DNA from 3 places in the Eoetvoesiella sp. genome. Region 3 is predicted to be linked to each of the others. Evidence: predicted binding sites of a transcription regulator. Region 3 holds the regulator's gene; each other region holds the start of a gene.
What was found. Region 3 encodes FliA, which starts transcription of late flagellar genes. Its sites were predicted from a motif close to CTAAAGTTTNNNNNNNNNNNGCCGNTA; they were not measured.

Region 1 (2,254 bases), on a different contig from region 3:
AAGACTTGCTTTCCATTCTGCAGACGCTGAAAAGCGCCGGCGCCCTGCGCGCCGATCTGGAAATCATCTAAGGGAACGGATTGCCGCCATGACTTACTACATGCCCAGGCCAGCCGACGCCAATATTGACTCCGCCATCGACTTCGGACGCTTGAACCAGCTGGGGCTGGCCGTGAAGAACGGCGCAAACGCCTCGGCAAAAGACCAGAAGCAGGTCGCCCAGCAATTCGAGGCGATGTTCATCCAGCAGTTGCTCAAGCAGGCCAGGCAGGCGTCCGGCATGAAGGGCCTGCTCGACAGCGACCAGACCCGTCTCGCGCAAAGCATGGCCGACGAGCAAAGCGCCTTGCAGCTGTCCGATCCCGGCATCGGCCTGGCCCAGGCCTTGCTGCAGCAAATCCAGGGCAATGCGTCGAACGGGCAGGGCGCCGCCGCCATCGAGGCGCGCGCCAAGTCCTTGCCCGAACTGGCGCCTTCCCGCGTTCCGGGCTTGCGTTCGCGCATCGGCGACGAGCGCAAGGAAGACGCCACGTCCATTTCCTCGCTGATCGACATGCTGTCGCAAAGCTCGGTGGGCAGCATGGTGGGGGCGGCGGTCTCGGCAGTGCAGGGCGCGCCGGCGCATATCCAGAATTTCGTCGACCGCATGGGCTCCGCCGCCAAGGCGGCCGCAGCCAAAAGCGGCTTGCCGGCCGAGCTCATCCTGAGCCAGGCGGCGCTGGAGTCGGGCTGGGGCAAGCGGGAGATCAAGGGCGACGACGGCTCCAACAGCTACAACCTGTTCGGCATCAAGGCAACCGGCGGCTGGACCGGCAAGGTGGTGAATATTACGACCACCGAATACGAGAACGGCGTGGCGCGCAAGGTCGTCCAGCCGTTCCGGGCCTACAGCTCGTATGCCGAATCGTTTGCCGACTACGCCAAGCTGATCGGCAACAGCGACCGCTACAGCGACGTGGCCAAGGCATCTTCCGCCCAGGAGGCGGCGCGGCGCATACAGGACGCCGGCTATGCGACCGACCCCGCCTATGCGGAAAAGCTGATCAGCATCATGGGATATTTCAATAAATTGGCGACGTGAGCCACCGTTTCTGGGGGCGGCAGCCGGCGCAAACCGCCCAGGCTTCCAGGCTAAACAATTCCGGCGAAATGCCGTTAATGCACTGAATGATGATCCCCCAGGGTAAGACAGAGGTCTCATCCTGTTACCAACGGAATATCGATGAATCTAGCCAATCTTGGTCTCTCGGGCATAAACGTGGCGCAAAACCGCCTGCAAACCGCCGGCCACAATATCAACAACTCGGCGACCGAAGGGTATAACCGCCAGCAGGTCATGGTGTCGACGGCGGGCGCGACCAGCACGGGGGTCGGCTTCATCGGCCGCGGCGTGCAGACCGACAGCGTGCAGCGCGCCTACGACAATTTCCTGTACCGGCAATTGGTCAACTCGCAAAGCACGGGGGCCGCCATTACCGCCTACGGCAACGAAATCGTCCAGGTTAACAACTTGTTCGCCGACCGCACCGTGGGCATTACCCCTGCGTTGCAAAATTTTTTCGACGGCATCCAGGCGGTGGCTTCGGCGCCGGCCGACCCGGCCTCCCGCCAGGACCTTCTGGGCCGCGCCGCCAGCCTGGTCGGCCAGATCAACGATGCCAACGCCTTCCTGGACTCGCAGCGGGACAACATCAATACCCAGGTTTCCACGGTCGTTACGCAAATCAACAGCTATGTCGAGCGCATCCGCGACATGAACCAGCAAATCGTCAATGCCAAGGCATCCGGCTCGGGGCAGCCGCCCAACGATCTGCTCGATCAGCGCGACCAGGCCGTGTCCGAGCTCAGCCAGTTGGCTGGGGTCAAGGTGTTCGAGCAGGACGGCAATGTCAACCTTACCATCGGCAACGGCCAGGTGCTGCTGGGCGGCGACACGGTTTTCCCCCTGCAGGCCATTCCCTCGGCGGACGATCCTTCGCGCACCGTGGTGGCGTATTCCGCGCCCACCGGCACCGGCCGCACCACCTTGGTCGAAATGTCCGACAGCAGCATCACGGGCGGCACGCTGGGCGGCCTGCTTTCGTATCGCAGCGGCACGCTGGATTCGGTGCAGAACGACCTGGGCCGTTTGGCGGCAGGGCTGGCGATTTCGGTCAACCAGGTGCAAACGGCCGGCTACGACCAGAACGGCAAGCAGGGCGCGGCGTTTTTCACGCTGGGCAGCCCCACCGTGCTGGTCGGCGCGGACAACCAG
Region 2 (2,254 bases), on a different contig from region 3:
GAACCCAGTCCTTCCTCACCAACAGTTGCGCGCCTGACTGCCGCAACGACCTGCAGACCATCAAGAATCTAGGCATCAACCTGATCCGCCTCTACGACTGGGATCCCCGCAACGACCACAGCCAGTTCCTCGATTACGCCAACAGCCTGAACATCAAAGTGGTCGTGCCCATCAGCAATTGGCTGCCCAAGCAAAGCTCGACCGTCTGGGATGAACAGGTTCCCGGTTATTTTTCAAGCCGCAACTTCGGCAATAAGGCCGGCACCGACTGGCACCCTGCCATCGCCGGCGTCATTATCTCGAACGAACTGGACAGCCCCTCGGAAGACGGCGGCATCCACTACGTTCCGGCAATCGGCCTGGTGGCGCGCTTCCTGCAGGAAGCCGACAAACGAGGATTCAGCAAAACCGTTCCCGTGGGCATACCGGTAACCTTCGTCCCCCGGGGCGAGCCTTTCGGGCCGGGCGGCCAGAACCTGCCGGGCTGGAACCAGTTCAACAAATTGCTGACCGACCCCCGAACCGCCCCATACAAAGACCGGCTCATGCTATGCGCCAACACCTACAACGACAAGGTGTACCTCACCGCCAACGCCGAAGGTACGGGCGAGGGCTGGATCCCGCTGACCTACAAGCAATTCGGCGCTCCCATCCTGTTCACGGAAATCGGCTACAGCCGCGCAAAACCCGACTACAGCCAGCAATACGTGCATGATCAGTTGCAAAGCGTGCTCGACTACCAAAAAGCCAATCCCCAGCAAGTACTCGGCGCCATGCACTTCCAGTTCGACGACAAAGTCTGGAAGCAGACTCCCGGCGACACCGATACCGAAGGCGCTTTCGGCATGTTCCATCACGGCGCCATCGTAAGGCAGATCCCAACCGTGCAAGCCGACTATGACTTCTATGCGGACGGCACCAATGGCAACTTCGGCACCCTTACCATCGACAAGCTCGACCAGACTTCCATCTATACCCCCGTGGTAGATGCCTACAAATAACTAAAACCGCCTCGCCAGCCACTTCGACGCGCGCCGCCCGGCGCGCGTCGCTCCATCCGGCAATACACCTGCTCCCTCCCCTAAAGTAATTCCTCCCTGGGCCGTTAATGCGAAGGAACAGGAAGAACTACGGCTTGATTTCCGCCCAAACCCGCCCCCGGGACGCAGCGTCAAACTCTAATTCTTCTTGGCAACCAGAGGCGAAGCAGTGTTTCGCCGTATTCATACCTAGGAGTTATCCATGGCTGTTATTAACACCAACTCGCTTTCCCTGATTGCCCAAGGCAATTTGAATAAGTCCCAATCGGCTCTGGGCACCGCCATCGAGCGCCTGTCGTCCGGCATGCGCATCAACAGCGCCAAAGACGACGCCGCTGGTCAAGCCATTGCCAACCGCTTCACGGCCAACATCAAAGGCCTGACGCAAGCCACCCGCAACGCCAACGACGGTATCTCGATCGCTCAAACGACCGAAGGTTCGTTGAACGAAATCAATAACAACCTGCAGCGCATCCGCGAACTGTCGGTTCAAGCCACCAACGGCACGAACTCGGCCTCCGACCTGAAATCCATCCAGGACGAAATCGGACAGCGCCTTAGCGAAATCAACCGCGTGTCGGAACAAACGCAATTCAACGGCGTGAAAGTCCTGGCCAAGGACAACGAGCTGAAGATTCAAGTCGGCGCCAACGACGGTGAAACCATCTCCATCAACCTCAAGCAAATCGACAGCAACACGCTGGGCTTGGGCTCTTTCAATGTCAGCGGCCCGCAAGGCGAATCCTCCGACATCAACGGCATTGACGCCACCGCAGCCAAGAAAGTTTTTGGCGACACCACAAGCGTTACCGCCGCGGCTCTTTCGACGGCATCGGGCTCCACAAGTGGCGACCTGGCCAGCAAGCTGGGCCTGTCAAGTGCAGCAAACGTTTCCACCGGCACCGTCGTCTCCGACAAGAACGGCAACTGGTATGCCAAATTTGACATCAGCAGCATCAATGCCACCGACGCTGCAACCTTGCAAGCCAAGGGTATAACGGTCGACTCTGGCGCTGCAACCGTTTATGTTGCAGTGAACCCCACGGCAACAGATGGCTCTGTAGACACCACGACCACAACCGGTACCGCAACCTTTAAATTGGACTTCGATACCGCCAATATCGTACAAGGCTCGACTTCCAATCCTTTGGGTACGCTGGACAAAGCCTTGGCCCAAGTCGACGCGCTGCGCGGCGAACTGGGTGCCGTTCAAA
Region 3 (2,254 bases):
GTGCTTGATATTGCCGTTGGGCAAAATATACCAGGCGCTCATTTCACTCATTGCCAGCCCGCCAGGACCCATGCCCCGAGGCGTGGAACCGTTCCATGCGCATGCCGCCTATTCCTCTTCGACGAGATAGCCCTTGAACAAATGGCCAAGCTTGACCGCCTTGGTGCGCAAATACCCTTCGTTGTAGCGGTTGCGATTGACCTGCAATGGTATGCGCTCGGTTACATCGATACCCAGTTCGCGCAGGGCATCGACCTTGCGTGGGTTGTTGGTCAGCAGGCGCAGCCGGGTAATGCCGAAGTGATCCAGCATGGGCTTGCATAAATCGTAGCGGCGCATGTCGGCGGGAAAACCCAGTTGCTCGTTGGCCTCGACCGTATCGGCCCCTTGATCCTGAAGGTTGTAGGCCCGGATCTTGTTGAGCAGGCCGATGCCGCGTCCTTCCTGGCGCAAATACAGCAAGGCGCCGCGCCCTTCGGCGGCGATCATCTCGAGGGCGGTTTCAAGCTGGGCGCCGCAGTCGCAGCGCTGGCTGAACAGGCCGTCGCCGGTCAGGCACTCGGAGTGAATCCGGGCCAGCACGGGCTCGCCGCTGCCGACATCGCCTAATGTAAGCATGACATGCTCTTTGCCAGTTTCGGGAACGATAAAGCCGTGCAACTGAAACATGGCCCAAGGCGTGGGCAATTTGCAGGAGGTAACGTAATCCAATTTGATTCTCTAGGACGGCAATTCTGCATTATAAGGCAGCGCCGCCGCGGGGCTCCGGATTACAGCAACCCCTGAAGCGCCTGCTCGCCCGGGCTTTCATCCCAGAAATTGCGCGCCAGCGCGGTACGAATGCGGGCCACCGCCTGCGAACGCAGTTGCGACACACGTCCTTCGGTGATGCCCATGACAGCGCCGATCTCTTTTTGGTTCAGATCCTGCTCGAACTGCAGCGACAGCAAAAGCTGCTCGCGCTCGGGCAGATTGCCGATGGCCTCGACGAGAGCACGGCGCAGGCCGTCCGACATCAGCATGTTCAAGGGATTGCACCATTCTCCCGCCGCCTCGGACTGCAGTTGCGGATGATCCAGGCCATCGCTGAAATCGCCCTGGTTGCGGGACAGGTCCTCGTAATGGATGACCTGCACGCCCCGCGCCTCTTCCAGCAGCTCCTGGTATTCGGGCAAGGACATATGCATTGCCTCTGCGATTTCGGACTCGGTGGCCGGACGCATGAGCCGATGGCTCAACTGATGCATGGCCTGCTCGATGGTCTTGATCTTGCTGCGCACACTGCGCGGCAGCCAGTCCTGGGAACGCAATTCGTCCAGCATGGCGCCGCGGATACGCATGACGGCGTAGGTCTCGAACTGGGCGTCGGGCGTCTGCTGATAGCGCCTGACGGCATCCAGCAGACCCATCATGCCCGCTTGCAACAGATCGTCGAGCTCGACGCTGGCCGGCAATCTGGAAATAAGCTGCAAGGCCAGACGGCGAACCATCGGAGCGTATTGCCCGACCATTTGGTCTTCGGAAGTCGGCATGCGTAAATTAAACAAAATACGGAAATGAACAGAGCCTCTATTCTCGCCGGTTTCCGCCTTGGGATTGGCTGAAGCTGTCCCGAAATTCGTCGGTTATTCGCCTGATTGAAACGTCCGCCCCCCTAAAGTTTCACGCAAAAGTACCGTTAAGGCGCTGAAAGTAATAGTTGGATACCGGACCCACAGGAGGGATTTCAATGGTCAACCCGATTGCATCCGCCGCATCCGTTCCGATCAACCCGTTGCCGGCGGATATCGAAAGACCCGTCATATTCCCCGAACCGGCGCAGCAGGTCACGGCGGCGGGCGAAACGCTGGATGCTCGAATATCCCAAGACAAGCAACAGCAATCCTCGTCGGACAGCATCCAATTGCCGCTGGACAAGGCCCTGGAAGAATTGAACAACAGCATGCAGGCCTGGTCGACGGGCATGCGTTTCAACCTCGACCCGGAAGCGCAGCGCGTGGTGGTGTCCATCGTCGACAACGCAACGGGCGAAGTGCTGCGCACCGTGCCCAGCGATGCCGTCATCCGGGTGGCCAAGATGATCGTGCAATTGCAGGGAAAAGCCATAAGCACCCAGGCGTAAAACCCGGGGAGCCGAACAGTCCGGAAGCCGTCCTGAGCACCTCGGCGGCACGGCAAATGAACAAAATAACTGGGTTTAGCATGGTTGTCGCACGCATTGAACCCATATCGATTACGCGACAATGCAGTCATC

Region 1: a site for FliA is predicted at 1,132-1,158, ahead of flgK (flagellar hook-associated protein FlgK). Genes of this name have one in related genera too.
Region 2: a site for FliA is predicted at 1,082-1,108, ahead of VNT00_RS09295 (FliC/FljB family flagellin). Genes of this name have one in related genera too.

Annotation. Positions count from the first base shown of each region.
Region 1 covers NZ_DATMGA010000005.1:5,439-7,692, reverse strand. The annotation lists gene VNT00_RS00765 (flagellar basal body P-ring protein FlgI) at 1-71, shown strand, start outside; gene flgJ (flagellar assembly peptidoglycan hydrolase FlgJ) at 89-1,081, shown strand; gene flgK (flagellar hook-associated protein FlgK) at 1,223-2,254, shown strand, end outside.
Region 2 covers NZ_DATMGA010000032.1:12,534-14,787, forward strand. The annotation lists gene VNT00_RS09290 (hypothetical protein) at 1-1,001, shown strand, start outside; gene VNT00_RS09295 (FliC/FljB family flagellin) at 1,243-2,254, shown strand, end outside.
Region 3 covers NZ_DATMGA010000004.1:16,079-18,332, reverse strand. The annotation lists gene VNT00_RS00655 (hypothetical protein) at 1-51, opposite strand, end outside; gene ribA (GTP cyclohydrolase II) at 109-717, opposite strand; gene VNT00_RS00645 (RNA polymerase sigma factor FliA) at 771-1,532, opposite strand; gene VNT00_RS00640 (flagellar protein FlaG) at 1,730-2,122, shown strand.